Linked DNA regions of Sphingobium yanoikuyae. The protein of the gene in region 1 interacts with the protein of each later gene in a pairwise test. Links are inferred from orthologs where the notes say so. Each region holds a gene or a part of one and is shown on either strand. Other genes may lie near its edges.

Region 1 (9,996 bases):
CCAAGCAGAATGGCCTCACCAACTATTGGTGGAACAGCGCGAAGGACCAGTGCATCCGCGTCGTCACCTATAATGGCCGCTATGATGCGATCGACAGCGCATCGGATGGCGATTGCGGCCATGGCGGCGGCAATACGGCCGCAGCGGCAGTAGCCGGCGTTGCGGCGATCGGCCTGATCGCGGCGCTTGCCAGCCACAAGAAGAGCCATAATGACAGTTCGGCCCAGCATGACAGCGAATATGAGCGCGGCTATCATGACGGCCTGTATGGCGGCGACTATGATCGCAACGACAGCGAAGCCTATCATTCGGGCTTTTCGGCGGGCAATGCGGAGCGGAGCAATCGCCTCGCCGCCAACAGCCAGATCGTGCGGGGCGCGCCGGCGGCGGCGCAGCGCGCCTGTGCCCGGCGCGGCGACGAGTTCCAGAATGTGCCGGCGGGCAGTTCCGTGCCGGTCAGCGTCTATCCGCAAGGTGGGGATCGCTATGAGATCATCGTCGCGTCCGGCCATTATCGCTCGCGCTGCACTGTGACGGGCAATGGCAATGTGATGTCGATGGACCCCTATTGAACGAAAGGATGCATCATGAGGAATGCCATGATTGCGACCGTCGCGCTGTCGGCACTGGCCATGCCGGCCATCGCCCAGGCCCCGGTGCGCAGCGAGCGGGTGCAATTCGCCAGGGGGACCGCCTCCAAGGTTATCAAGGCGTCGCTCAAGGGCTATGACATGGTCGATTATCTGGTCGGCGCGCGGGCGGGCCAGACCATGAATGTCCGGCTTCAGACCAGCAACGCCTCGAATTATTTCAACGTGATCGCGCCCGGTGCCGGGGATACGGCGATGTTCGTCGGCTCGTCCGCCGGCAACAGCTTTTCCGGCCGCTTGCCCGCCAATGGCGATTATCGCATCCGCGTCTATCTGATGCGCAATGCCGCCCGCCGCAATGAAGTCGCCAATTATACCCTGACCGTCAGCGTGCAGGCGCTGGCGGCGACCGCGGCGCAGGTGATGCCGGCGGCGACCGGCCCGGCGCTGACGCCCGGCAACATGCCCGCTTATTGCCGGGGGGAAGTGTCCGGCCAATATGGCACCCGCCCGACCTATGTGAAGACCGGTGCGATCGCCAGGGCGCCCGGTGGCTTCTTCATCGACGGCACGATCGACAAGGGCAGCGAGGGGATCAAGCGCTTCCGTTGCCGCTTCGACGCACAGCGTCGCTTCGTCGACGTGATGGCGATGACGCCGGACGGCGAATAGCCGGATCAGCCGCCCAGGATCAGGAAGCTCGCCCCGCTGTTGATCAGCGAGGCGAGCAGCCAGGTGCCCAACGCTGATCGGAACGCCTTGCCGGTCGATTTCCGGGTGCGACTGCGCAGCCAGATCGTCTCGATCCGCAGATACCAGCTGATTGTCACCAGCATGATGACCAGCGCGGCAATCGCCCAGCCGACATCGCCAAGGCGCGCCAGGATTGACGCGATGCCCAGCACCAGCGCGGCCGGCCCGGCAATATAGCATTGGGCGTAGAAGGGGCGGCGCAGCGTGTCGCGGTTGAGCGCCAGGCCCTGTGCCTTCAACCGTCGCACCGCGAACATCAGCGGATAGATGGCGAAGAGGAAGGCGCGCAGCACCAGCAGGTTCATTTCCGACGCGGTGATTTCCTTGCCGATGCCGGTGGTCGCGACCTCCGGCATCTTCTGGTGCGACGCCACCTCGATCAGGTGCGACAGCAATATGGTCAGCATCAGGAACAAGGGCGGGCTCAGCATGTCGGTAAATTGCTGGTCCGGCGCATCCTCCAGTTCCTTGTCGGAATAGCGCAGCATCTGGATCGGGTGGCGGATGGTCCGCCATAGGGTGCGGGGATAGAAGACCAGCCAGCTCATCGCCTCATAGAGAAATTCTTCCAGCGACTGGAACAGGCGTAGGAAATCCATCGATACTCCCGATCATGAGGAAGGCTGGCATTCCGCCGCCGGGGCAGGGGCGTGCCGCCGGGCAGGGTTGTGCAGGCGAGCTGGGCAGGCGTTGGTGCCGCCTCGGCCGAATGTTTCCCGGTTCAGCGCAGGCCGGTTCAGCGTGAATCCGTCAGCCTGTTCAACACAGGCCCGTCCGGCTCGGATGATGGCCGCGCTAGCGGTTGCTGGCGAGCTGCTGCCCGGCGCGCGCCGCCGGCTTGTCCGCGGTCAGATCGTCGAGCCAGGGCATGGCCGGTGGCGCCAGTCTGACGGTGGGGGTTGCATCCTGCGGCGTGCCCATGCTGCTTGCCGTGGCCAGTGCCACACAAATGCCGGCGCCCGCTGCGACCATTGCAGGCCAGTCTCTTACCATCGCACACAGCTCCCTCTGCTGGGCTGCGATCGGCAGGAAAAGTTTCGCGATTGGCGCCGCGACTCACCCGTCCGAACGCTGGAATAAGGGATGATCGCGCATTCGCGGGCATCGCGCCATAGCGGATTTTCCGGGGGTCGGGCGATCGTCCCGCTTTGGTCCGACCGCGGCTCTCGGGCGCCGCTTTACGCCATTGGTTAGGGATATCCGGGGCGGTCCCTAGGGGAGAATCCCGATGGCTGGCCCGGCGTCCGCTTGGCTATGCCCAGGGATATTCAAAGGGAGGTCGCGATATGATCAGGCGCATATTCGTCACGGGTCTGCTGCTGGCGCTGGCAGGCTGTGCCACCACGCCGCGGGTCAATTATGATGCCGATCCCGCCGCCAATTTCGCCAGCTATCGCAGCTATAGCTGGGCGTCGATCAATGTGCCGCAGGGCATGAACCCGCTGCTGTTCCAGCGGGTGAAGGCGTCGATCGACACCGCCCTCGCGGCGCGGGGCTATAGCCAGGCCAACCCCGGCGAATTTGCCATCGGCTTTACCCTGGGCGCCCGCGACCGGGTGGAGGTAACCGATTTCGGTCCCTACGCCACTTATTATCGTCCCTGGGGCGGGTGGGCCGGCTGGGGCGGCTATCGCAATGTCGATGTGCGCAACGTGACCGACGGCACGCTGACGGTCGACATTTATGACACCGGGACGAAACAGCCGGTCTGGCACGGCACGGCCACGCAGGAGGTCAGCCGCAAGAGCCCCGACCAGGCGACAATCGACAAGGCGGTGACCGCCGTGCTCGCCAATTTCCCGCCGCCGATCAAGCCGAACTGACAGGAGGGGGCATATGGCCGAATCGCAGGAACCCAGGGGCGCGCCCATCCGTCCGGCCCGCAATGTGGGCGAGCCCGTGCCGCCCATTCCGTCGGTCGACATGAGCGATCCCGAAGGGGCATCGACCGCCTATTCGCATTTCCGCACCGGCCTGTCGCGCCATCGCACGGGCCTGTCGGAACATCGCACCGACCTGTCCGAATATCGCACCGACCTGTCCGGGCATCGCACTGAAATGTCGATGCGCCGGACCGGCATGTCGTTCCAGCGCACCCGGATGAGCGCGGACCGGACCCTGATGTCGGAAATGCGCACCGCGCTGTCCCTCATCGGCTTCGGCTTCACCATCAACCAGGCATTCCAGAAGATGCAGGACGCGGGCAGCATCCAGAATGTCAACGCGCCGCGCAATTTCGGCGTGGCGCTGCTGGTGTTCGGCATCGTGCTGCTGGCCGGCGGCATCGTGCGCCATGTCCAGTTCGCGACCGAATTGCGGGATCGGCGCAAGATCATGACGGAGGATGGCCTGATTCACTCCGACAGCCGCTTCCCGATCTCGGTGACGCTGGTGATTGCGCTGTGTCTGCTGGCGCTGGCGCTGGCGGCGGTGCTGGGCATCGTCTTCAACATCGCCCTGCTGGGCTGAAGCGCGGGCAGGCGGGCGGGGCCTGTGCCCCGCGGCGTCTCAGCTCTGCAGCATGTCCTGCCCGCTATTATAATGGTGCCAGGCCATGATCGCGGCGGCGCCGCGATGCGGCCGCCATGCTTCGGCGAGATCGCGGGTCAGCTTCTCGCTCGGCCGCTCGCCCAGGCCCAATATCCGCCCGACCGCGATCTGCACCGCCAGGTCGCCGGCCGGCCAGATGTCGGGGCGGCCTTCGGCGAACAGCAGATAGATTTCCGCCGACCAGCGGCCGATCCCCTTGATCTGCACCAGTTGCGCGATCGCGACTTCATCGTCGGCGGGGAGGGCATGCAGGTCCAGCGTGCCGTCCACGACCAGTTCGGCCAGGCTGCGGGCATAGCCCTGCTTCTGCCGCGACAGGCCACAGGCGCGCAACGCATCGAAATCGCGCGCCAGCAGCGCTTCGGGTGTGCAGCCCACGCCCAGCTCCGCCTCCAGCTTGCGCCAGACCGCTGCGGCGGAGGCGACGCTGACCTGCTGGCCGACGATGGTGCGCAGCAACGTCTCATAGCCCGGCTCGCGCACGCGCGGCACCGGATAACCGACGCTGGCGATCGCCGCGCCGAATGCCGGCTCCGCCGCAGCGATGAAGTCCAGGCTGACGCGCAATTCTTCCGCCGTGCTTACCATGTCCGCCTGTCCAGCCCTTGATTTCGCCGTCGCTGTCGGTCAGAGCGGCGGGGATAAGTCCAAAAGGAATGGGTAGATGCCGAAGCTGATCGTGGTCAACCGTGATGGTGCCGAACAGACTGTTGAGGGGGACAAGGGTCTCTCGGTGATGGAAGTCATTCGCGACCATGGCTTTGACGAACTGCTCGCGCTGTGCGGCGGCTGCTGCTCCTGCGCGACCTGCCATGTCTATGTCGACCCGGCCTTTGCCGACGCCCTGCCGGCGATGAGCGAGGACGAGAATGACCTGCTCGACAGCAGCGATCATCGCAACGAGACCAGCCGCCTGTCCTGTCAGGTCGTGCTGAGCGATGCGCTTGACGGTCTGCGCGTCACCATCGCGCCGGAAGACTGATCCCTTATTTCAGGGCCTGACCCGCAACGTCGCGGCCGGCGCATCGCCGGTCAGCGGCGTGATGGTCCATGTGATGCGCTTGCCCTCCGGCACGGTGGTTGCGCCATCTTCCTGATTCTGGCTGACGATCTCTGCATCGGTGGTCAGCGTGAACGTGCCGTTCAGCGCCTTGGCCGCCGCGTCGCCCGATCCGCCGCCCATGCCGGCCGGCCCCTGGCTCTTGTCGAAACCGTTGGAAAAGCCCGGTGCCTTCACCCGCACCCGGTCCGCCCCGCGCATTTCCACCGCGACGAAGGGCAGCACGATCTGCGCGTCGATGTTGAAGGGGAAGAGGAAGGCATGGTCCAGCCTTCCGCTGATCGCATAGTCGATCGCGAATTTGTGATCGCCCAGATACTGGACCGACCGGAACCCCTTTTCCTTGGTGAGCGCGCTCGCCATCGCCTGCATCTGCGCATCGTCGCCGCTGGCCTTGTCGAACTGGGGCTCGGCGGGCGGGGTGGGCGTCTTGCTCTGGCTCTGCACCACCTTCTGCAGCACGGCCTCCTCGCCCTCGGGCGGGGCGACGCCTTCCAGCGGATCCTCCTCCGCATCGCTGTTCAGGCCGCCCAGCGCCTTGTCCATGTCCGACGCCAATATCTCGCCCTTATAGGCAAAGGCGAAGCTGCGGTCGGCGCGGATGTCGAGGGTGGAGGTGAAGCTGCCGGGGGTCACCAGGCATCCGGGCAGCATCAGCAGCGCCGCCAGTGCGCCCGCCGCGCGGGACAATAGGACCATGGCGAACCCCCGTTCGTCTGCGCGACGATATGGGCGGGGCAGGGCGCCCTACCCACATCGTCGCAAGATGGTGCCCGGCGGCCGCTTACCGGCTGGTGGCGGCGTACAGGGCGATCGCTGCCGCATTGGAGACGTTCAGGCTCTCCATGCGCGGGCTGATCGGCAGCTTAGCGATAATGTCGCAATGCGCCATGGTGTTGTGGCGCAGCCCTTCGCCCTCGGCGCCCAGCACCAGCGCGACGCGCGATTCGCCGATCGCGTCGGCCAGCACGGTGTCGCAGTCGCCGTCCAGGCCGATGCGCCAGTAACCAGCTTCGGCAATCTCTTCGAGCGCACGGGCCAGGTTCACCACCCGCACCCAGGGCACGGTTTCCAGCGCGCCCGACGCGGCGCGGGCCAGCACGCCCGATTCGGGCGGCGCATGCCGGTCCTGGGTGACGATGCACAGCGCGTCGAAGGCGGCGGCCGAACGCAGGATCGCGCCGACATTATGCGGGTCGGTCACCTGGTCGAGCACCAGGATCGGGCGCTGGTCGTCTCGTCCCTGTTCCAGCACGTCGCCCAGCCAGACATCGTCCAGCGGCTCGACTTCGGCGACGATGCCCTGATGCGGCGCATCCGACGGCACCATGCGGCCCATGTCGGCGACGTCGGAATAGACGATCGGCAGCACGGGCGGCAGATCGAGCGCGCCGATCGCTTCGCGCGTGCCCCATATCTTGCGCACGACGCGGTTCGGATTGGCGAGCGCAGCCGTGATGGCATGGCGTCCGTAGAAGCGGGGGAAGGCGCCTTTCGGCTTGCCGGTACGATGTCCTCTTTTCATGTTTTCGCTCTTTTCACATCACCCCATTGACAGGCAAGCCTCCATTCGCCATTGAGCCGCCTCCAGCGCGGCGGGACAGCAAATTTCCACCGCGTAGGGCACTGGACAGGTGGCCGAGTGGTTAAAGGCAGCAGACTGTAAATCTGCCCGGGTTTCCGTACGCTGGTTCGAATCCAGCCCTGTCCACCACTGCCCTCATCGGCGCGCCGCCTCTTTCGGGTTTCCGGTCCGCGCGCCGCTCCAGCCGAGCCCGTTACCGCAAGAGGAACGCCGCTTGGCCTGGGTCATTCTCGGCATTGCCGTATTCACCGAAATCATCTGGGCATTGAGCCTGAAATGGGCCGCAACTATCGGCAGCTGGCAGGCATCGGCCGTGCCGATCGGCCTCAGCTTCCTCAACATGGGCCTGTTGGCGCTGGCGATGCGCGATCTGCCGGCGGGCACCGCCTATGCGATCTGGACGGGCCTGGGCGCCGTGGGCGTCATCATCGGCGGCATGATTCTCTATGGCGATCGGGTCAACATGGCCCAGATCGGCTTCATGGCGATGATCGTGATCGGCGTGGTCGGTACCAAATTGTCGGCCCAGGCGTGATTGCTACTCCTAATTCGCGCGACATGATTCGGCGCATGGCCTGATCGCGGGATCGGGGCGCCGCGCCGCAGGCTTATTGCCGCAGCGCAACAAAATCGGCGCAAGTCCGTTTGTCTTCGGACAAGCCCCGTTCATTCTTCCCCGGTTACGCTCTCTCCCGCATGACTCTTGATCGCCGCGACCTCCTGATCCGCACCCTGGGCGGTGTCCTCGCCCTTGGTATCCCCCGCCGCGCGCTGGCGCAGGCCGACGTTGCCCGCGTCGATGACCTCATCGCGAAGATGACGCTGGAGGAAAAAGCCGGGCAGATGACCTGCCTCGCCGACAGTTTCCGCCCCTTCAACCCACCCAACCCGGCGGCCGGCATCCAGGACGAGAAGCGTCTGGCGGACGAGATTCGCAAGGGCCGGGTCGGCTGCCTGTTCAACGGTATCGGCGTTGCCGGCGCGCGTCGCGCGCAGGAGATGGCGGTCAAGAACAGCCGCCTGGGCATCCCGCTGCTGCTGGCCGGCGACGTGATTCACGGGCTCAAGACCATCTTTCCCGTGACGCTGGGGGAGGCTTCCTGCTTCGATCCCATGCTGGTGGAAAAGACGGCGCGGGTCATGGCGGTGGAGGCGACGGCGGCGGGCCTGCACCTTACCTTCGCGCCGATGGTCGATGTCGCGCGCGACCAGCGCTGGGGCCGGGTGGTCGAGGGCGCAGGCGAGGATGTCTATCTGACCGGCCTGTTGTCGGCGGCGCGGATTCGCGGCTTTCAGGGGCGCGACCTGCGCCGCGACGATTCGCTGCTCGCCTGTCCCAAGCATTTCGCCGCCTATGGCGCGGTCGCGGCGGGCCTCGAATATGGCAGCGTCGACATCAGCGACGAGACGCTGCGCGAAACCCATTTGCCGCCCTTCGGCAAGGCCTTTGCCGCCGGCGCGCTCACCACCATGGCCGCCTTCAACGAAATTAACGGCGTGCCCGCCACCGCCGACCGCGAATTGCTGACCGACATATTGCGCGGCGAGATGCAGTTTCGCGGCTTCGTCTTCTCCGATTACACCGCCGACGAGGAACTGGTCGCCCATGGCTTTGCCGAGGATGAGCGCGACGCCGCCCGCCTCGCGGTGCTGGCCGGGGTCGACATGTCGATGCAGAGCGGCCTCTATATCCGCCATATCCCCGATCTGGTAAAGAGCGGCGCGGTGCCGATGGCGACGGTCGATGTCGCGGTGCGCCGCATCCTTTATGTGAAGACCGCGATGGGGCTGTTCGACAATCCTTATCGCTCGCTCGACGAAGAGGTCGAAAAGGCGCGCATCGGCACGCCCGCCCATCATGCACTGGCGCGCGAGGCGGCGGCCCGATCGGTCGTGCTGCTCAAGAATGATGGCGTGCTGCCGCTCGATCCCGCTGCCGGGCAGAAGATCGCGCTGATCGGCCCGTTCGGCGAGGACAAGGCCAATCTCTATGGCCCCTGGGCCTTTTACGGCGATCCCGACAAGGGCATCGACATCGCCACCGGCCTGCGCGCGGCGATGCCCGATCCCGCGAAGCTGACGGTCGAACTGGGCTGCGCGGTCAACGGCCCGATCAAGGACGGGATCGCCCGTGCCGTCGCGGCGGCGAAGGCGGCGGACGTGGTGATCCTGGCGGTCGGCGAATCCCAGGCGATGTCGGGCGAGGCGCAGTCGCGCACGATGATCGAGCTGCCGTCCTCGCAACAGGCGCTGGCCGATGCGATCGCCGCCACCGGCAAGCCGGTCATCGTGCTGCTGCGCCATGGCCGCGCGCTGGCCCTGCATGACGGTGTCGCCAATGCCCAGGCCTTGCTGGCGACCTGGTTCCTGGGGTCGGAAACCGGCCATGCGCTGGCCGACATCCTCTTCGGCAAGGTCGATCCCTCGGCCAAGCTGCCGGTCAGCTTCCCCTGGGAAAGCGGGCAGGAGCCTTTCTTCTACGACCGCAAGTCGACCGGCCGACCGACCGTGGACAATGGCAGCACCGAATATAAGGCGCGCTATGCCACCACCGACAACAGCGCCCGCTTCCCCTTCGGCCATGGCCTCAGCTACACCGATTTCGCCCTCAGCGACCTGAAGCTCTCCGACACCGCGCTGCGCTGGGACGGCGCGGTGGAGATCACCGTGCGCCTCACCAACAAGGGCAAGCGCAAGGGCAGCGAGGTGGTGCAGCTCTATATCCGCGACCGCGTCGCCAGCCGCACCCGCCCGATCCGCGAACTGAAGCGCATCCAGCGCGTGACCCTGTCGCCGGGCGATTCCACCCAGGTCCGCTTCACCTTGTCGCGCACAGACCTCGAATTTGTCGGCGCCGGCAACCGCCGTATCGCCGAGCCGGGCCTGTTCGACCTGTGGGTCGGCCAATCCTCGACCGGCGGCCTGCACGGCCAGTTCACCCTCTACGCGGCGGTGCCGACTTCTCCGCCACCAAAAGGCTGAACTCTCCGATCCACCCTCTCTCATAGGAAAATCCGATCACTGTGACGGAATCGATTCGTTTCGATCCGCCGCCGCGCAGGACTACCCCTTTTCGCGCCTTGAACAGGCAGAACAGGACAGGGGAGAGAAACATGTCCACGACCCGCATTTCCACATTCGCCTTGGCGTGCGCGCTGCTCGCCAGCCCGGCGCTCGCCGCCGAGACCAAGCCAGCCGCCGCTGCCGCGCCCGTCGTCACCGAAAAGCCGGGCGGCATGACCAACAAGGACTGGTGGCCCAACCGCCTCGACCTCACCGCCCTGCGCCAGCATGAGGCGACCCGCGCCAATCCCTATGGCGCCGACTATGACTATGTGAAGGAATTCAACAGCCTCGACCTGGACGCGGTCAAGGCCGACATCCGCAAGGTGCTGACGACCTCGCAGCCCTGGTGGCCGGCCGACTATGGCCATTATGGCCCCTTCTTCATCCGCATG
Region 2 (10,153 bases), 2.9 Mb from region 1 along the record:
GCAATCGGCCGCATTGCTGGATGAGGGCGGCATGCTGCCGCGCGACGGCACCTTGCTGCGGATTTGCGACGCATTGGGCCGCAAGGATTGGGCGACGGCGCAGACCTTCACCGATCGCCTGGTGGAGGAGGGCAATTTCTCCTTCCTCGCCCCGATCGTGCAAAGCTGGATATCGCTGGGCCAGCGCCGCTATGTGGCGCCCGTCATCGACAGCAAGGACAAGTTCGGCGCGCTGGGCGCCCGCTATCTTGACGAACATGTGGCGTTGCAGGCCATGGCGCGGGGCGACAAGGAAGAGGCCATCGGCGCGATGCGTCGCGCCTTGGCCTTGCGCGTGACGGACGACGAAGCGCTGCGCCTGACCTTCGCCGCGCAACTGGCCGGGCGCCGGGCGAAGGCGGATGCCCTGGCCCTGCTGCCCGCCGATGAGGCGAGCTTCGCCAAGGCCCGTACGGACGTTGCCCGCGGCAAGGTGCCGGGAGCGATTGCCGCGCCCTTCACACCCAGGCAGGGCTTTGCGCAATTGTTGGCCCGCCTCGCGGTCGACATCGCGTCTGATGAAACGGGCACGGCGCTGGGCATTCGTCTGGCGCGGATCGCGACCTTTGCCGATCCGGCCGCTGCCGAGCCGCATCTGGTGGCGGCGAAACTGCTGGTGGCGGGTGATCTTGCCAATTATGCGGCGGCGGAAGCGCGCAAGGTGCCGGCGACTGGCTGGTATGGCGCGCTCGCCCAGGCGGAACTGGTCGAGGCACTGGCGGCATCAGGAGATCGCGACGGCGCGATTGCACTGGCACAGAGCCTGGCATCGGCTCTCAACGCTGAGCCGGAACGCCTTGTAAGGCTTGGACGATTGCTGGCAGACTCCGGTGATTTCGACGGCGCTGCGTCGGCCTTTCATCGTGCGCAGGCGGGCTATTCGGCGGACAGCCTGCCCTGGGCGCTGCTGCTGTTTGAAGGCAGTGCGCTGGAGCAGGGCAAGCGGTGGGACGAAGCCCGTGCGGTGCTCGAAAAGGCGGCCGTCATGGCCCCGAATGAACCGGTCATCCTCAATTATCTCGGCTATGCCCAGATCGAACGGCGGCAGAATGTCGATGTGGCGCTCGACCTGCTGAAAAAGGCGAGTGCGCTCAAGCCCCAGGATGCCTCGATCACGGACTCGCTTGGCTGGGCCAAGTTCGTGACCGGGGACGTCAAGGGCGCTGTCCCGGTGCTGGAACGCGCCGCAGCCGGAGCGCCCGGCGATGCGACGATCAACGAGCATCTGGGCGATGCGCTGTGGACCGCCGGTCGCCGCTACGAAGCCCGCTATGCATGGCGCGCAGCGGCCGTCTTCGCGGAAGGGGATGTCGCCAACCGGCTTGACGCCAAGGCCCGTGAAGGGCTGAAACCCGAATATGCCGCGCCCTGAGATTGCATTGAAATTCTGTGAATATATCTGATCAACTAACTGAAATTGCTTATGCAAAGGTCAATCTTGCCTTGCATGTGCGAGAGCGTCGCGCGGATGGCTATCATGCGCTGGAAAGCCTGTTCGTCTTTGCCGAGGATGGGGACATTCTCCGCGCCGGGCATCGCGACGATGGCGTTATCACGCTCGCCGTGGAAGGCCCTTGTGGTGCTGGCCTGAGCGGCGACGAGGACAATCTGGTCATGCGAGCGGCGAGAAGTCTTCAGGCGGCCACCGGGATAACGGCCGGCGCCGATATTCGGCTCGATAAGCGACTGCCGGTTGCGTCGGGTATCGGTGGCGGTTCGGCGGATGCGGCTGCGACGCTACGCCTGCTGATGCGTCTCTGGAATATCACCGTGGAAGGCGCTGTATTACAGCAATTATCCCTGTCGCTTGGCTCGGACGTGCCGGCCTGCTTGGCCAGTACCACGCAGTTGGTGCGCGGCCGTGGCGAACTGCTGGAGGCGCAGGCACTGGATGACCTGTCGTGCCGGCCGATGCTGCTGGTCAATCCGCGGGTCGGCGTGTCGACGGCATCGGTCTTTGCCGGCTGGGACAGGATCGATCGTGGCCCGCTCGATGCTCGGAATATTGACGGGCTTGCGCGCGCCGGCCGCAATGATCTGGAGGCGCCGGCCCGGCTGTTGGCGCCGGTGATCGGTGATGTGCTGCAGGCATTGCAGGCGCAAGCTCCCCGGCTGGTGCGTATGTCCGGGTCGGGCGCGACCTGTTTCGCGTTGTTCGATGACGGGCAGGCAATGACGCAGGCCGCGACGGCCCTCCGCCATGATCATCCGGATTGGTGGGTGATGGAAACGAGGATCAGGACATCATGAGCGAAGCCTTCATCACCGTGCGCGAGGGCGATCTCGACCTGCTGATCATCGTCGATCATGCCTCGGCCCATGTCCCCGACGATATCGACTTGGGCATCGATCCGACGCTGCTTCGTGAACATATCGCGATCGACATCGGCGTGGCGGAGGTCAGCCAGTTGCTCGCGGCGCAACTGAACTGCTCGGCGATCCTGGCCGGTATCTCTCGCCTGGTCATCGATCTCAACCGCGAAGAGAATGCGCCTGGCCTGTTGCCGGTGATGAGCGACGGCCATGCCATTCCGGGTAATCGGGACGCTGATCTGGCCGAACGGATGCGTCGCTTCCATCATCCCTATCATCATCAGGTGGCGGCCATGCTTGACGGCATGACGTCACCCTTCATCCTGTCCGTGCATAGTTTCACGCCGCGCCTGGCGAGCGATCCGGCGCAGCAGCGGCCCTGGGATATCGGCATTCTCTATAATCAGGATGATCGGGCGGCGCGGATCGCCATTCCGATGCTGGAGGCGGCCGGCCTGAATGTCGGCGACCAACTGCCCTATTCGGGGCAATTGCTCAACGCGACCATGAACCGCCATGCGGAAGCCAATGGCATCCCCTATCTGGGGATCGAGATGCGGCAGGATCTGGTTGACGAGGCTGCGGGGCAGCGCCGCTTTGCCGATCTGCTCGGACCGATCGTGCTGGAGTGCCGTAACCGACTGAGTTGATGGTCGGGCCTGGCGCGCCGGGTTATAAGGATGTCGAAAGGGGATGTTCTGATGGGGCTGCGATTGTCTGGCGCATTATTGCTGGCGGGGCTGGCCTTGGCGGGATGTGACGGCAAGGGCGGCGGGAGCGGGGCGATCGCCGATGACGAAAGCTTGACCGACTGCGCGATCGGCAAGGGTGATTGGTCGCGGGCCTGCGGCGTCGAACGCGAGGGCGACATGCTGACCCTGCGCCATCCCGATGGCGGGTTCCGGCGGCTCAGGATCGTGCAGGACGGGCGTGGCCTGGTTTCGGCCGATGGCGCCGAGGAGGCGAAGCTCACCATTATCGACAAGGGGCTGGTCGAAGTGACGATCGGTGCCGACCGGTATCGGCTGCCCGCTACCGTGGCGGCCAAGCCGAATTGATGGTGCCCGACCCGATATTGACGGCAGAGGCCATGCGCGCGGCCGAGCAGGCGGCTTTTGATGCTGGTGTCGATCCATATGCATTGATGGAACGGGCGGGGGCTGCGGCGGCGCAGATCATCTGGCGTGCCGGGCATCGACGCGATGCACTGATCCTCTGTGGTCCTGGCAATAATGGCGGTGATGGCTTTGTTATCGCGCGTATATTGCGCGAACTGGGCGTGCCGGTGCGGGTCTCCTCCCTGGGGGACAGCCGAACCGCATCGGCCCAGCGGGCCAGGGCATTATGGGACGGCCCGGTAGAGGCGCTGGCCGATGCCGCGCCGGCGGCACAATTGGTCGACGCGCTGTTCGGCACGGGGCTGACGCGCGGCCTGGATGCGGCGGTGGCGGACCGATTGGGCGAATTGGTGGCGCATGCCAATCACAGCTATGCGATTGATCTGCCCAGCGGGGTGGGGACGGATGATGGCCGGCTATTGTCGGCGGTGCCGAAGTTCGACGTGACGATCGCATTGGGCGCATTCAAGCCCGCGCATCTGTTGCAACCGGCGGCTAGTCTTATGGGAAAGCTGGTGCGGGCGGACATTGGCCTCGCCATGCCGCAGGACATGCATATGCTTGCACCGCCGCAGCTTCGTGCGCCTGACGCTGCTGCGCATAAATATAGCCGAGGTCTGGTCGGGGTTGTCGGCGGTCTTATGCCGGGCGCGGCGGCGCTGGCGGCAGCCGCGGCGGCCCATTCCGGTGCTGGCATGGTGAGGCGCTATGACGCATCGCCTTGTGAGGCCGGGCCACATGCCATCGTTCATCAGCAGGTTGAGGATGAGGCTGTCCTGAGCGACGCTCTTTCCGACCCTAGGCTGGCGGCCGTGCTGGTCGGTCCGGGATTGGGTCGGGAGGATGGGGCGCAGGCGCGGCTTGATGCAGCGCTGGCATGCGGACGGCCGCTGGTGCTGGACGCCGACGCGCTCACCTTGCTCGCAGGAAGGGCGGCTACCCATGTCCCGGCCGGATCGATCCTGACCCCGCATGAGGGCGAATTCGTCCGGCTTTTCGGCGATCTGCCGGGCAGCAAGATCGATCGGGCGCTGGCCGGTGCGCGCATGGCGAGCTCGGTTGTGGTCTACAAGGGTGCGGACAGCGTGATCGCCGCGCCGGATGGCCGGGTAGCCGTGGCGCGGAGTGCTTCGACCTGGTTGTCGACCGCTGGCACGGGCGATGTGCTGGCGGGGCTAGCCGCCGGGCGACTGGCCGTGACCGGCGATCCGTTTCGCGCGGCGTGCGAGGCGGTCTGGCTGCATGGGGAGGCCGCACGGCGAGCCGGGCCGGCTTTTGTCGCGGATGATTTGCTTGCCGCGCTTCCAGCCGCTATCGGCTCGCGGCTGTGACCCAAGATAATGATCTCATCCTCCGCATCGCCGCCAAGGGCGATGGCGTCACCGCCGATGGGCGGCATTTCGCACTGGTAGCACCGGGCGACCGGATCGCTGCCGACGGCAGCATCATCGCTGGCCCGCATCATGTCGACGCGCCCTGCATCCATTTTCCCGGATGCGGTGGCTGCGAACTGCAGCAGATCGACGAGCCGAGCCTGGCTGATTTCGTCAGCGCCCGCGTGACCGGCGCGCTGGCCGGGCAGGGCGTAGTGCCGCAGATGGTGCTGCCGGCCCATGTTTCGCCACCGCGCACGCGTCGCCGTGCCTCGCTGCGTGCCGCGCGGCAGGGCAAGCGGATCACCATCGGCTTTGCCGAGCAGGGCAGCCATGTTCTGGTCGACCTGACGATGTGCGAGATACTGGATCCGCGCCTGTTTGCACTGATCGCGCCGCTGCGGACGATGCTGCTGACCTGCCTGCCCGACAAGCGCGCCGCGCATGTGCGCATGTCGCTGACCGATCAGGGCGTCGACCTGCTGCTGGAAGGCGTGAAGGTCGAGGGGCTGGCGGCGGACGAGGCGCTGGGCGATTTCGCCCGCGGGCACGCTCTGGCACGGCTGACCATCGACCAGGGCGATGGCCCGGAGACGCGGTGGGAGCCGGAACCGGTGACCGTCAGCTTTGGTGGCGTCGCGGTCGGCTTTCCGCCCTATTCCTTCCTGCAGGCGACACCTGATGGCGAGGCGGCGCTGGTGAAGGCAGTGCAGGATGCGCTGCCGGCAACCGGGGCTGTCGCCGACCTGTTCTGCGGTCTCGGCACCTTTGCGCTGGCGATCGGCGCCAATCGGCCGGTCTATGCGGCGGAGGGCGCGCGCGATCTGGTGCTGTCGCTCAAGCTTGCCGGCCATCGCGCGCAGCGGCGCATGGTGGCGGATCATCGCGATCTGTTCCGCCGGCCGCTGACGCCCGAGGAACTGAACCGCTTTGCCGCCGTGGTGATCGATCCGCCCCGTGCTGGTGCGCGCGAACAGGCGATGCAACTGGCGCAGTCGACCGTGCCGCTGATTGCCTATGTCTCGTGCAATCCGGGCAGCTTTGCCCGCGATGCCGCGCATCTGGTGGCGGGTGGCTATGTGCTCGACAGCGTCATGCCGGTCGGCCAGTTCCGCTGGTCGACCCATGTCGAACTGGTCGGGATTTTCCGGCGCCCCTGAGCGATTTCCTGCGAAGTTCACACCGTCGTTGAGGGGGCAAATGCCCCAAAGAAAATCCCTCGCTGCGAGGGGGCGGCAGCGAGGGATATAGTCTTTCGTTCGATCCTCGGCCTATGCGGGCCGTTGGACGGGCATCCTCTCCTAAAGGGGAGCGACGCCCGTCTTAACCGAGCTTGATGACAGTTGCGCGACGACGGGCCGGCAGCGTTTCGGCATAGAGGCTGGCCATCGGCTCGTCCGACACTTCGATCGTCGATTCCGAGGTGAAGCCGTTGAAGCCGGTACGCATCGCCGCGCCATAGGCGCCGAGCATGCCGATCTCGATATAGTCGCCGACCTTCACGTCCGCCGGGAGCATGAACGGGCCGACCATATGGTCCATGTCGTCGCAGGTCGGGCCATAGAAGGAGAAGCCTTCCAACTCTTCCTCGCTCTCATCCTCGCGCAGCAGGGCGACGGGGAAGCGCCAGCCGATATGCGCGGCATCGAACAGCGCGCCATAGGCGCCGTCGTTGATGTAGAGTTCCTGGCCACGGCGGCGTTCGACGCGCACGATGATCGAGCTATATTCCGCCGACAGCGCGCGGCCGGGTTCGCACCACAGTTCCGACGAGTAGCTGACCGGCAGGCTTTCAAAGCCGCGATGGATCGCCTCGAAATAATTTTCGAGCGCGACCGGCTCCATACCCGGATAGATGGACGGGAAGCCGCCGCCGACATCGATGATGTCGACCGTGACGGCTGCGTCCACGATCGCGGCGCGCACGCGCTCGATCGCATCGCTATAGGCCTGGGGGCTCATCGCCTGGCTGCCGACATGGAAGCAGATGCCCAGCGCATCGGCGGCCTGACGGGTTGCCATCAGCAGCTCGCGGGTCTCGCCCAGCTCCGCGCCGAACTTCGACGCCAGGCTGAGTTCCGAATGTTCGGACGAGACGCGCAGACGCACGCACAGCTCCAGATCGGTCGCATCACCGGTGGCGCGCATGATCTTTTCCAGCTCGTCGATCGTGTCGAGCGAGAAGGTGCGCACGCCATGGACATGGTACGCTTCTGCGATCGCTTCCTCGGCCTTGACCGGGTGCATGAAGCAGAGCTTGGCCTTGCCTTCGAGCGTTTCGGCAACGAGACGCACTTCGGCGATCGAGGCCACGTCGAAATGCGTGATGCCCGAATCGAAAAGCGTACGGATCAGATCAGGAGACGGATTCGCCTTGACTGCATAGAGCGAGCGACCCGGAAACTTCTCAGTGAAGAAACGGGCGGCCCGAGCTGCGGCTTCGGGACGGATCAGCGTTACCGGTGCTGCCGGTGTGAGGGCGGTCGCTACCCCCAGCGCGCTATGATGCTTGTGCAACTCAAGGGACCTCCAGTGTAGTTCAGGGCGAAAAAGCTGCCTTGCGGTGGAAGTCCCATGGGGCAGCGAGCGGCCGATATATGCGGTGGGGTCCCCCCTGTAAAGCGCATATGAAAATTTTGTTGCGCAGCCCGCTATGAAACGTGCGTCATCCTGGATGGGTCGTTGAAAAGGCAGGATATTTCGGCCGGACGAAAGATAGTTTCCGCAAAATTAACGCGGAATTTCACACGCCCGGCCGGACAGAAACAGGAATGGAATCAGGACAGGCGGCTCTTGAAATCCGCGTAGGAAAAGCTGCGGATTTCCCGGAGTTCATCGCTCTGGGAATTCCACAGCCAGATGGCGGGCAGGGGCACGCCGTTGAAGGTGTTGGTCTTCACCATCGAATAATGGGCCTGGTCCAGGAAGGCGATGCGGGCGCCCGGTTCGGCGCCGCCAGGCACCCGATAATCGCCGATGATATCGCCCGCCAGGCAGGATGGACCGCCCAGGCGCGTGACCGGGCCTTCGTCCTGCTCATGCAGCATGGCGGGGCGATAGGGTGCCTCGATCACGTCGGGCATGTGGCAGGTGGCGCTGATGTCGGTGATCGCGACGGGCATGCCATTGTCGATCACGTCGAGGATCTCGCCGATCAGGATGCCCGCATCGAGCGCCATCGCTTCGCCCGGCTCGATATAGAGTTCAAGCCCGGTCTGCGCCTTGATCGCCTGAAGGAAGGCGATCAGCTCGTCGATCTGGTAGTCGGCGCGGGTGACATGGTGGCCACCGCCGAAGTTCAGCCATTTGAGGCCGGCGACATGGGGCATGACGAACGGCTCGATCGCCGCCCAGGTGCGCTGGAGCGGCAGGAAATCCTGTTCGCACAGATTGTGGACGTGGAGGCCGTCCACCTCCTCCAGATGCTCGGCGCGCAGCTGGTCGATCGGGAAGCCAAGGCGGCTGTGCGGCTGCGAGGGGTCATATTTGGGTACCTCGCCCTCCGGGTGGAGCGGATTGATGCGCAGGCCGATGTCGAAGATGCGACCTTCTGCGCGCGCGGCGTCGATCACCGGCTTCATGCGGGCGATCTGGCCGGGGCTGTTGAAGATCACATGGTCGGAAATCTTGAGGATTTCGGCGAGATCATCGGGCTTGTAGGCAGCGCAATAGGTCGCGACCTCGCCCTGATATTCCTCGCGGCCGAGGCGTGCCTCGTAGATGCCCGAGGCGCAGACGCCGTCGAGATATTCGCCCAGCACGCCGCCCAGCGACCACATGGAGAAGGCCTTGAGCGCGCCCAGAACCTTGATCCCGGCGCGGTCGCCGATATCGCGCAGCACCGACAGGTTCCGTCGCACCGCCGCTTCATCGACGACGAAGGCGGGCGAGGGGACGCGGTACAGGTCGAAATGGGCGAAAGCGGCGGGATCGCCAGCCTTGGTTTCCATGAAATTATTACTCCTGATCCGCCAGCGGGCGGACATCGTTGATCAGGGCCTTGAGGACCAGGCCGGGTTCCTCGACCATCGGCATATGGGCCGAATGCTCGAACCAGATGGTCTTCTTGGCGGGGGCTTTCAACCGGTCCATCCATTGCGCGGCGAGCGGCGAGGGCACGGTATAGTCGGTGCGGCCGAGCAGCATGATCACCGGCAGCTTCATCTCGTGAACCTTGGCGAAGCTGACATCGGCGACGCGCGGCCACAGGGTCGTGGTCGAAAATTCGCTGCCCACGCCCCAGGCTTTTCGGTCTTCAGGCGTATAGTCGGGCGACAGGCGCGGCGTCTGGAAATAGAGCGTCGGGTCGGGCCGGTCGGCCATCAGCGAGCCGTAAGGAATGGCATAGCGGCGCCAGCCGTCCGCCTTGTCGATCGTGAACGGCCCGCTGGCGGGATAAGGAGCAAGCGCCTCGATCGCCTTGACGGCTTCGGCGTTGCCGGCTTTCCTCGCCTGCGCGATGGTCCAGTCCATGCCCATGCGTTCGCCGGCGCGGAAGTCGATCGCCTGGCCCATGCCGACATAGGCATAGAGCAGGTCGGGCCGCTTGATCGCGACCGACAGGCCGACGGCGGAGCCCCAGCTATGGCCGAGCAGGAAGACCTTGCGCTTGGCATAGCGAGCCTTGAGATAGTCGATCAGTTCGATCGCATCGTCGCGATAGCGATCCAGTGTCATGGTCGGCGCGATCACCTTGGGATCGTTGAGCGCATAGCTTTTGCCAGCGCCGCGCTGGTCCCACTGGACGACGGTGAAAAAATCCTCCCATGGCCGCTGGAACGACCAGGCGAAGGGCATTTCCACCGCGCCGGGGCCGCCATGCACATAGAGGAGGATCGGGTTGGCGCGATCGGCGCCGCGCACATTGATCGCCTGCCGCGCGCCGCCCAAGGTCACGACCAGATTTTCCTGGACGCCATTCGGCGTCACGATCCGGTTGACGTCGGCGACGATGGCCTTGGCAGGGGCATAGGGATCGGCGGGCTGCTGCGCAGAAACCGGCGCTCCAAAAAGAGAAAGCGCCAGAACGGCGCTCATCAGCTTTCGCATTCCATCCCCTCCATCATCCCGCTGTCACGGAACAACATGCCGCCCCACTCCTATGAACGCGAGGTTCAATGAGTGGAGCGGCATGTGATATCGCGTGTCGCTTAGAAGGCCAGCGGCGCGTCCAGTTCCTTCACCTGCCAGGGCAGGCCATGCTTGTTGAGCATATCCATGAAGGGATCGGGATCGAACTGCTCGATGTTGAACACACCTTCGCCCTTCCAGGCGCCGGTCAGCATCATGGCGGCGCCGATCATCGCAGGC
Region 3 (9,914 bases), 3.0 Mb from region 1 along the record:
TCGCTGTCAAGGGTGCGGGCGCGGAATATGGCACGATGCCCCTTTGTCGCGACGGTCGCCGATTGGCATTGGCGCGTTTCTGCCTATATTCCGCAGCATGACCGATCCGCGCTTCTATGGCGGCCGCTTCCTACTGGCATTGCCGGGCATGGAAGATGAGCGCTTCGACCATTCCGTGATTGCGCTGTGCGTGCATGACGAGGATGGGGCGCTGGGCATTTCCCTGAGCGAGGAGGTCGAGGGGGTCGGCTTGCGCGACTTGCTCCAGAGTTTCGATATCGACGCTTCGGCCATTCCTGACCAGCCTGTTCTGAAGGGCGGGCCGGTGGAGCCGCGGCGCGGCTTCGTGCTGCATTCGCTCGATTGGGCGGGGCAGGATATGGTGCAGTCCGGGCCGGACTGGGGACTTTCCGGCTCGCTCGATATATTGAAGGCGATTGCCGAAGGGCGCGGCCCGAGCCGCTATCTTGTCGCGCTGGGCTATGCGGGCTGGGGCGCGGGCCAGCTGGAACGGGAAATGGCGGGCGAAAGCTGGTTCCTGGCCGAGGGTGATGCGGCCCTGCTGTTCGACACGCCTGCGCACCGCAAATGGCGCGCGGCCTATGCCGCTGCAGGGGTCGATTCGGCCCATCTGGTGAGCGGCGGCGGGTCGGCCTGACTTTTCGATCCGTTGCGCTGTCGATTTTCGGCCGTTTCAGGGGTATAACAACAACAGCCATTGGCCGCTTGTTCTGACATCGTAACTGAACCGTTTAGGGTAAATTCGCCTTAACCATAGCGCGATAGATTGCAGCAATTGGTTCCGCCCATTCTTCGTCTCTGGGGAATATGCGGGGTTTATTTCATGAAGAAGATTATCTGTGCGGCGCTTGCCGCAGCAATGCCGCTCGCGCCGGCGTCGGCGGCGACCTGCTGGAAGAAGGATCATGTCGAGGCGGCCCAGGTCCGCAATTTCGAGATGATGCTGATGGTGTCGGCGCTTCGCTGCAACACCAGCGCCTATGATTTCCTGCCGGCCTATAACCAGTTCGTGCGTGAAAAGCGGACGGCTCTGGTCGAGGTGAATGACGCGCTGCGCAGCCACTTTGCGGATGTTGCGGGTCTGGAAGGCGGCCTCGATGCCTATGATGATTATGTCATCATGTTGGCGAACAGCTATGGCGCGGGTGCCGGCGGGCTGGAGTGCCGGGATCTTCAGGCGATTCAGGCGGCGGCCAATGCGGTCCCGGCCAATCGGGCGGCGATCTGGAAATTGTCGGAATCTGCCGGCATCGCGCCGCGGATCGATGCGCCCCAGTGCGACATGGCGATCGCGCTGGCCAATGATCTGCTGGCCGACGAAGGTGTAAGCGGCGGCTCTGTGGGCCGATCCATCGCCATGGCCGAAGGAGCAGCGCGCCTGCCGTCCGCACAGGCTCGGGGTCCGGCCAATTAACACATAAAGAAAACTTTATATTGAGTTGCCATGCTTGGCGGCGATTGGTAAAGCCCGACCATCGCCGCCGCCTTCCTTATGCCGGCGGCCGGTCAATTTCTAATGATGGAGACAGGCTCGTGGCCACCGTACCCGCTGACAAGGCGCAGGATTATGTGATCGCCGATATCGGCCTTGCTGCCTTTGGTCGCAAGGAAATCGAGATCGCCGAAACCGAAATGCCCGGCCTGATGGCTCTGCGCGCCGAATTCGGTGCGTCGCAGCCGCTCAAGGGCGCGCGCATCACCGGTTCGCTGCACATGACGATCCAGACCGCCGTGCTGATCGAGACGCTGACCGCGCTGGGCGCGCAGGTCCGCTGGGCGACCTGCAACATCTATTCGACGCAGGACCATGCCGCCGCCGCGATCGCCGCGTCGGGCGTGCCGGTCTTCGCCGTCAAGGGTGAGAGCCTCCAGGAATATTGGGACTATGTCGAGCGCATCTTCGACTGGCACAATGACGACAGCGGCGTCTGCAACCTGATCCTCGACGATGGCGGCGACGCCACCATGTTCGCCCTGTGGGGCGCCCGCGTCGAAGCCGGCGAAGAGCTGTTCACGCCGTCGAACGAGGAAGAGGAAATCTTCTGCGCCGTGCTGAAGCGCGTGCTGGCTGAGCGTCCTGGCTTCCTGACCAAGACCGTCCAGTCGATCAAGGGCGTGTCGGAAGAAACCACCACCGGCGTGCATCGTCTGTATGAACTGTCGAAGAAGGGCAAGCTGCCTTTCCCGGCAATCAACGTGAACGACAGCGTCACCAAGTCGAAGTTCGACAACCTCTATGGTTGCAAGGAATCGCTGGTCGACGCCATCCGTCGCGGCACCGACGTCATGCTGGCTGGCAAGGTCGCCTGCGTTGCCGGTTTCGGCGATGTCGGCAAGGGTTCGGCCGCATCGCTGCGCAACGGCGGTGCCCGCGTTCTCGTGACCGAAATCGATCCGATCTGCGCCCTGCAGGCCGCGATGGAAGGCTATGAAGTCGTGACGATGGAAGAAGCCGCGCCGCGCGCCGACATCTTCGTCACCGCCACCGGCAACGAAGGCGTTCTGACCGTCGATCATATGCGCGCCATGAAGAATATGGCGATCGTGTCGAACATCGGTCACTTCGACAGCGAGATCGAAATCGCCGGCCTCGCCAACATGAAGTGGACCGAGATCAAGCCGCAGGTCGACGAAGTCGAATTCCCCGATGGCAAGAAGATCATCGTCCTGTCGAAGGGCCGCCTGGTCAACCTGGGCAACGCCACCGGCCATCCCAGCTTCGTGATGTCGGCCAGCTTCACCAACCAGACGCTGGCGCAGATCGAGCTGTGGACCAAGAGCGAAACCTACGGCAACGACGTCTATGTCCTGCCCAAGCATCTGGACGAGAAGGTCGCCGCGCTGCACCTGGAAAAGCTGGGCGTGAAGCTGACCCAGCTCAGCCAGCGTCAGGCCGACTATATCGGCGTGCCGGTGGAAGGCCCGTTCAAGCCGGACCATTACCGCTACTAAAAATTGGAAAGGGGGAGGCCATCCTCCCCCTTTTACCTTATCCGATGCCCGGACCATGCTGTGCCGGGCATTCATCATATCTGGGCGCTTTCCGCCGGCGCCAAGTTGCGTTAGGCCCGTGGCCATTGGTCTGTATGAACGATAAACAACTGGTCGCGAACGGGATGGGAATGGCGCAATGGGGTCTATGAGCCCGCTTGCCACTTTGTTGCTGGGCACGGTGATGGCCGGCTGGCTGGGGGCTGCGATATGGGCGCTGATCACGGGTCAGCGCATGCGCCGCGCAGGCATGCAGGCGCAGGGGAAGCTTGATCGACTGACGACGCTGCTCGCGTCGGCGCCGGCTGCGCCCGTCATCATTCATCCCGACGGCCGGATGGAGGCCGCCGACCGGCTGGGCAAATGGCTGGGCCGGGACCGCGTACCGACCTTCGTGTCCGAACTGACGGCGCCCGATGGCGGGCTTGAGCCGGCCGATGCGGCTGCACTGGGGCGCGAGATCGGCGCCGCACAGAAAGCGGGCAAGAGTTTTTCGCTGCCGATCCGGGGCAGCGGCTCGTCGCGCACGCTGCTGGTTCGCGGTGCGCCCGCCGGGCCGGCGCTGGCCGCCAATGGCGGCGTCGTGCTGTGGATCTTCGACGCGACCGACAGCCAGGCGGAGATCCAGGCGCTGAGCGCGACCGTCGGACAATTGCGCGAGGCGCTGGAGGCGCTCGCCGGACTGGTGGAAGCGGCGCCCTTCCCGATGTGGCACCGCACGCCCGACCTGCGCCTGAGCCTGGTCAACAGCGCCTATGTCCGCGCCGTCGACGGCGCTGGCGCCCATGACGTGATCATGAACGGCACCGAACTGGTCGAGAATGTGAACGGCTTCAGCCCGCAGGACGCCGCAGCACAGGCGCTCGACGAGGGCAATTCTCTTGCCCGTATCGTTCCGGCAACGATCGACGGCGAACGGCGGACGATGCGCGTCGTCGACGTGCCGCTGGGCGCGGCCGGTGTCGCAGGTTTCGCGATGGACCAGCATGAACTGGAACAGGCGCGGGTCGAGCATCGTCGGCTGGAAGCGGCGCAGCGCGATCTGCTCGATCGTCTGTCGGCCGGTGTTGCGCGCTTTGGTCCCGACCGGGCGCTGCGTTTCTGGAACCAGCCCTTCATCAGCCTGTTCGGCCTGAAACAGGAAGCGCTCACGGATGCACCGCTGTTCGAGCGTGTGCTCGATCAGATGCGCGATGCCCGCCGCCTGCCGGAAAATCGTGACTTCCCGGCCTGGCGCGCGGAGCGGCGCGACTGGTTCCTGTCGCCTGATCCGCTGGAGGAAAACTGGCTGCTGGTCGATGGCACGCATTTGCGCGTCTATGCCCAGCCGCTGCCCGACGGTGGCCTGTTGCTGATCTTCGAGGATCGGACCGAGCAGGTGCAATTGTCGAGCGCGCGCGATACGCTGCTGCGGGTGCGGACAGCGACCTTCGACAATCTGTTCGAGGCGATCGGCGTCTTCTCGTCGGATGGGCGCCTGCATCTGTGGAACAGCCGTTTCCGCACAATCTGGGACATCAGTGAAGAGGCGCTGGGCAAGCATCCCCGCATCGATGAGTTGATGCGCGCCGTGCAGAGCCGGCTTGCCAAGCCGCAGCAGAGCAATCTGGTGCGCGAACTGGTCCGCGCGGCAACGGTCGAGCGCAAGCAGCGTGTCGGCCATGTCGGCTTTGCCGACGGGCGCATCTTCGAATTTGCCGCCATTCCGCTGCCGGATGGCAATGCGCTGTTCACCATGCTGGATGTCACCGACAGCCGGCGGGTCGAGCAGATGCTGCGCGATCGCAATGAGGCGCTGGAACAGGCCGACAAGGTCAAGACCGCCTTCGTCACGAACATGAGCTATGAATTGCGCACGCCGCTGACGACCATAGCCGGCTTTGCCGAGATGATGAGCGCGGGCTATGCCGGCGAACTCAGCGACAGTGCGGTCGAATATGTGAACGGCATCCTGCAGAGCACCGGACGCCTGTCGATGCTGATCGACAATGTGCTCGACCTGACCCAGGGCGAGGCCGGCACTTTGCCGATCGAACGCAGCGAGGTCGATCTGGCGGCGCTGGTGCGCGCCAGCGTCGCGCGCATCGACGCCGAGGCAAAGGCCAAGGGGATCGATCTTGCCGTTACCCTGCAGGATACGCTGGGGGTGATCCAGGGCGATGCACGCCGGATCGGCCAGGCGGTCGATCATCTTCTGGAAAATGCGGTGCGCTATTGCGGCTCGGGCGCACGGGTGCTGTTGCATGGCGATGGCGGTCCCGATCTCGCCCGCCTTGTCGTGTCGGACAATGGCCCCGGCATCGATGCCACCCGGCAAGCCACGATCTTCGATGCGATCAGCCGCGCCGAACAGAATCGCAAGGGCGCGCGCGCGACGATCGGCCTGCCGTTGGTCAAGCAGTTGGCACAAGCCCATGGCGGCACGTTCGAACTGGTGTCGGAGCCGGGGCAGGGAACGATGGTCGTGATCGAGCTGCCGCGTGGCTGAGCTGGATATGATCCTGGAGGGCGAGGGTGCTCAGCTCGATCTGGGCCGACGACTGGCGAGCCATGTCCGCATCGGCGACGTCATCGCGCTGGAAGGCGGCCTTGGCGCCGGCAAGACGACGTTGGCGCGCGGCCTGCTGGAGGGGCTCGGCCTGGAAGGGGAGGCGCCCAGCCCCAGCTTCGCGATTGTCCAGCCCTATGACATTCCCGATGTCCGCCTGCCGGTCGCCCATGTCGATCTCTACCGGCTTGATGATGCGGAGGAAGCGGCCGAGCTGGCGCTCGACGAATATCTGCAGGACAGCCTGCTGATCATCGAATGGCCCGACAGGCTGGGCGATGGGCTCTGGTCGCACGCCCTGTTTCTGACCATCATGATCGAGCCGGATGGCGCACGGCGCTTGACAGCGCGCGTGCCCGACGCTTGGACGGACCGATGGTCACAGATATGATCCCCCCCGCAACCGCCCCCGCTTTCCTCACGCAGGCGGGTTGGGATGGCGCCGCCATCGTGCCGCTTGCCGGCGATGCCTCCTTCCGTCGTTATTTCCGCGTGGTCGACGGCGGCCGCCGTGCCGTGCTGATGGACGCGCCGCCGCCGCATGAAGATCCGCGTCCGTTCATCGTGATTGCTCAGCATCTGCTGGGTCAGGGCTTTGCCGCGCCGGCAATCCTGGCGCAGGATCTGACGCAGGGCCTCGTCCTGATCGAAGATTTTGGTGACGAGCGCCTGAAGGAGCATGTCGAGGAGGATCCGGCGGGTGAACTGGCGGTCTATCGCCGCGCGATCGATCTGCTGGCCGACCTGCACAAGCTGCCCGCAGCGGATGTCCCGCCCTATGACCGCGCGGTCTATCAGCGCGAGGTCGGGCTGCTGACCGAATGGTATTGCCCGGCGCTGGAGCTGGATGTCGATGCCGACGCATATCATGCGGCCTGGGACGCGGTGCTGCCGATCGCCGAACAGTCGGCAAGCCCTGTCGTCACCGTGCTGCGCGACTATCATGCCGAAAATATCATGCTGATTGACCGGCCCGAAGTGCGAGGCCTGGGCCTGCTCGATTTTCAGGACGCGCTGGCCGGCCATCCGGCCTATGATCTCGTCTCGCTGCTGCAGGATGCCCGGCGCGACGTGTCGCCCGAACTGGAGGCGGCGATGCTCGCCCATTATCATGCGGTCGCCAATCCGCCGGCCGATTTCGATGCCGCCTATGCGGTGCTGGGCGCTCAGCGCAACGCCAAGATCATCGGCATCTTCACCCGCCTTTGGAAGCGCGACCACAAGCCGCGCTATCTGTCCTACCTGCCGCGCATGTGGGGGCTGCTGGAACGCGATCTCGCCCATCCGGCGCTGGCGCCGGTGAAGGTCTGGTTCGACGCCAATATCCCTGCCGACAAGCGCCATCATGCGCTCGCGGAGTTTGCCCAGGCATGATCGATACCGCCATGCTCATGGCAGCAGGCCTCGGCAAGCGGATGCGGCCATTGACCGCAACGCGGCCCAAGCCGCTGGTAAAGGTCGCCGGCAAGGCGCTGATGGACCATGCGCTCGATCGGCTCGCGGCCGGCGGCATCAAGACGGTGGTGGTCAATGTCCATTATCTTGCTGACACGGTCGAGGCGCATCTGAGGACGCGCAAGGACATGGACTTCCGCATCTCGGACGAGCGGGCCAAGCTGCTGGAGACCGGCGGCGGGCTGATCCACGCCAGGCCACTGCTCGGCGACAAGCCGTTCATCTGCGCCAATAGCGACAATCTGTGGATCGATGGCCCGGCCGAAACGCTGGGCATGATGCAGCGGCTATGGGATCCCGAACGGATGGACGCGCTGCTGCTGCTGGTGCCGCTGGCGCGGGCCAATTGCCATAGCGGACCGGGCGATTTTCATATGGATGCCAATGGCCGTCTGACCCGGCGCAAGACCGCCCACGTCGCGCCGTTCGTGTTCACCGGCGTCCAGATCCTCTCGCCTCGCTTGCTGGTCGATCCGCCGGCGGATGTCTTTTCGACGAACATCTTCTGGAACCGTGCGATCGCGGCCGGGCGTCTCTATGGCGCGGTGCATCAGGGGCTGTGGTTCGACGTGGGCACGCCGCAGGCCATTCCCGTCGTGGAGTCGATGATCGCCCATGGGTGACCGGACCAAGCCGGCGCTGTACACCATCCCGGCGCACCGCGCCTTCGCCGACGCGCTGGTCGCCGGCATATTGGCGCAGCAAGGAAGCGATCCCGTCCGCCTGGCGCAGGGCATGATCCTGCTCCCCAGCAATCGCGCCGTCCGCGCCGTCAGCGATGCCTTTGTCCGTCGGGCCGAGGGCGGCCTGCTGCTGCCCCGTCTGGTCGCGCTGGGCGATCCGGAACTGGGCGAGGAAGTTGGCGGCGCGCTCGATCCGCTGTGGGAAGGCGATGCCGTTCCCGCCGCCATCCCGCCGATGCGACGGCAGATGATCCTTGCGCGCATGGTGCAGGATGCTGGCGGCGCGGCCGATGCCGGCCAGGCGCTGCAATTGGGGCAGGCGCTCGGCGCCGTGCTCGACCAGATGCAGGTGGAGCGGGCGCCGCTCGATGCGCTGTCGAAGCTCGACCTGATCGAGGGGCTGTCGAGCCATTGGGAAAAATCGCTCGACCTCTTCTCCATCCTGATTGCCCGCTGGCCGGCCGAACTGGCGCGGCTGGGCTTCATCGACCTTGCGGATCGGCGCAATCGCCTGTTCGATCGGGTCGCTGCACGTTGGGCTGAGGCCCCGCCGCCGGGCTTCATCGTCGCGGCCGGCATCAGCGCCACCGCGCCGGCGATCGCGGGGCTGCTGCGGCGGATCGCCGAACTGCCCAACGGCCAGGTGGTGTTCGCCGGGCTCGACCAGAATTTGGACGAGGACGCCTGGGCGGCGATCGGTCCGTTCCCGCCCGATCCCGTCACCGGCCGCAGCGCAGCCGGGCATGAGACCCATCCGCAATATGCTCTGAAGCGTCTGCTCGACCGGATGAGCGCCAGCCGCGAGGATGTCGCCCAGTGGCGCTGGGGCAGCGAGCATGATGCCCGCGCCGTACGCGGCCGCAATATTTCCAACGCGATGCTGCCGCCGCGCCTGACCAGCCGCTGGCGCGACCTCAAGACCGCCGACCGCTCGCTCGCCGGGGTCGAGGCGCTGGAGGTGGCGACGCCGGGCGAAGAAGCGCAGGCCATTGCCATTGCGCTGCGTGAGGCGCTGGAAACGCCCGAACGCACCGCCGCGCTGGTGACGCCTGACCGGCAGCTCGCCGTGCGCGTCTCCGCCCATCTGCGCCGCTGGGGCATAGAAGCCGACGATTCCGCCGGTCAGCCGCTCTCCCGCCTGCCGCCCGGCACCCTGCTGATCGCGATGGCGGAGGCGGCGGCCGAGCGCTTTGCGCCAGTGGCGCTGCTGACCCTGCTCAAGCATCCGCTGGTGATGCGCGGCGAGATGCGCCTGCCCTGGCTGGAGGGCGTGCGCCAACTCGACCTGCTGCTGCGCGGACCGCGTCCACAGGCGGGGCTGCGCGGCATCGACCTGCTGCTGGAGCCGCGCGAGGGTGATGACCGGCAGAAGGAGCTGCGCGCGCAGGCTCGCGCCTGGTGGCCCTGCGCGCGCGATCTGCTCGAACCGCTGGAAGCCGCCTTCGCGCTCGCGCCCGATCTGGCGGGACAATTGGCGGCGGTGCGCGAACAGGCCGGAGCGCTCACCAATGACGCGCTCTGGGCCGGGCATCAGGGCCATGCCGCGGCCGACCTGTTCGCCGAGATGGAGGCGGCCGCCACCGAAGGGCCGCGTCAGGCCGATATCCGATCGCTGCCGGCGCTGCTCGACCATATGCTGGGCGGCGTGTCGGTGCGCCCGCCGCAGGGCGGGCATCCGCGCATTGCCATATTGGGCCTGGTCGAGGCGCAACTGGTGCAGGCGGACCTGATGATCCTGGGCGGCCTCAACGAAGGTAGCTGGCCGGGCCTGCCGTCGCCCGATCCCTGGCTGGCGCCGCGCATCCGCCGCGAACTGGGCTTGCCGGGCCTGGAAACCCGGATCGGCCTTGCTGCGCATGATTTTGCGAGCGCGCTCGGCGCCCCGCATGTCCTGATCACCCGTGCCCGGCGCGGCAGCGGTGGGCCGGCGATCGCCTCGCGCTTCTGGCTGCGCCTGAAGGCGATGGCAGGGCCGCAATGGAAAACCGCTGATCGCTATCGCCTGCTGGCCGATGCGCTGGACCTGCCACCTAGCCACCGGCCGTCCGCGCGCCCCGCGCCGGTGCCCCCGCTCGCCGTCCGTCCGACCCGCATCCCCGTCACCGATGTCGACCGGCTGAAGGCCGATCCCTTTGCTTTCTATGCCCGGCGTATCCTGAAGCTCAATCGCCTCGATCCGGTCGATGCCGATGCCGGCCCGGCCTGGCGCGGCACGG

What was found.
Region 2: the proteins of rlmB (region 1) and U0025_RS10190 interact in binary tests that used the Escherichia coli proteins (3 or more experiments, as listed by UniProt). The link is inferred for Sphingobium yanoikuyae from one-to-one orthologs.
Region 3: the proteins of rlmB (region 1) and tsaE interact in binary tests that used the Escherichia coli proteins (3 or more experiments, as listed by UniProt). The link is inferred for Sphingobium yanoikuyae from one-to-one orthologs.

The regions. Positions count from the first base shown.
Region 1 is NZ_CP139979.1:5,116,686-5,126,681, forward strand. The notes cover bases 4,609-7,388. They hold rlmB (23S rRNA (guanosine(2251)-2'-O)-methyltransferase RlmB), read right to left. Parts: upstream 6,479-7,388; coding sequence 5,738-6,478; downstream 4,609-5,737. Other genes in these bases: U0025_RS23900 (2Fe-2S iron-sulfur cluster-binding protein), read left to right, coding at 4,609-4,875; U0025_RS23905 (hypothetical protein), read right to left, coding at 4,885-5,652; U0025_RS23920 (DMT family transporter), read left to right, coding at 6,753-7,073; U0025_RS23925 (glycoside hydrolase family 3 N-terminal domain-containing protein), read left to right, coding at 7,235-7,388. In the rest of the region: U0025_RS23865 (hypothetical protein), read left to right, coding at 1-572; U0025_RS23870 (hypothetical protein), read left to right, coding at 600-1,262; U0025_RS23875 (hypothetical protein), read right to left, coding at 1,268-1,942; U0025_RS23880 (hypothetical protein), read right to left, coding at 2,139-2,336; U0025_RS23885 (DUF4136 domain-containing protein), read left to right, coding at 2,630-3,166; U0025_RS23890 (YidH family protein), read left to right, coding at 3,180-3,812; U0025_RS23895 (DNA-3-methyladenine glycosylase family protein), read right to left, coding at 3,852-4,481; more of U0025_RS23900, read left to right, coding at 4,558-4,608; more of U0025_RS23925, read left to right, coding at 7,389-9,520; katG (catalase/peroxidase HPI), read left to right, coding at 9,652-9,996. UniProt on the Escherichia coli protein: Specifically methylates the ribose of guanosine 2251 in 23S rRNA.
Region 2 is NZ_CP139979.1:2,221,438-2,231,590, reverse strand. What follows is about bases 2,669-5,605. They hold U0025_RS10190 (bifunctional ADP-dependent NAD(P)H-hydrate dehydratase/NAD(P)H-hydrate epimerase), read left to right. Parts: upstream 2,669-3,409; coding sequence 3,410-4,801; downstream 4,802-5,605. Other genes in these bases: U0025_RS10185 (class I SAM-dependent RNA methyltransferase), read left to right, coding at 4,798-5,605; U0025_RS10195 (hypothetical protein), read left to right, coding at 3,054-3,410; U0025_RS10200 (N-formylglutamate amidohydrolase), read left to right, coding at 2,669-3,002. Also shown: U0025_RS10210 (tetratricopeptide repeat protein), read left to right, coding at 1-1,411; U0025_RS10205 (4-(cytidine 5'-diphospho)-2-C-methyl-D-erythritol kinase), read left to right, coding at 1,429-2,289; more of U0025_RS10200, read left to right, coding at 2,286-2,668; more of U0025_RS10185, read left to right, coding at 5,606-6,003; U0025_RS10180 (type III PLP-dependent enzyme), read right to left, coding at 6,167-7,360; U0025_RS10175 (carboxynorspermidine decarboxylase), read right to left, coding at 7,621-8,793; U0025_RS10170 (alpha/beta fold hydrolase), read right to left, coding at 8,801-9,892; U0025_RS10165 (saccharopine dehydrogenase family protein), read right to left, coding at 9,994-10,153. UniProt on the Escherichia coli protein: Bifunctional enzyme that catalyzes the epimerization of the S- and R-forms of NAD(P)HX and the dehydration of the S-form of NAD(P)HX at the expense of ADP, which is converted to AMP.
Region 3 is NZ_CP139979.1:2,117,901-2,127,814, reverse strand. The notes cover bases 4,532-7,229. They hold tsaE (tRNA (adenosine(37)-N6)-threonylcarbamoyltransferase complex ATPase subunit type 1 TsaE), read left to right. Parts: upstream 4,532-5,507; coding sequence 5,508-5,951; downstream 5,952-7,229. Other genes in these bases: U0025_RS09735 (nucleotidyltransferase family protein), read left to right, coding at 6,931-7,229; U0025_RS09740 (aminoglycoside phosphotransferase family protein), read left to right, coding at 5,948-6,934; U0025_RS09750 (sensor histidine kinase), read left to right, coding at 4,532-5,500. Outside these bases: U0025_RS09765 (YqgE/AlgH family protein), read left to right, coding at 98-658; U0025_RS09760 (hypothetical protein), read left to right, coding at 845-1,435; ahcY (adenosylhomocysteinase), read left to right, coding at 1,555-2,973; more of U0025_RS09750, read left to right, coding at 3,152-4,531; more of U0025_RS09735, read left to right, coding at 7,230-7,638; double-strand break repair protein AddB, read left to right, coding at 7,631-9,914. UniProt on the Escherichia coli protein: Required for the formation of a threonylcarbamoyl group on adenosine at position 37 (t(6)A37) in tRNAs that read codons beginning with adenine.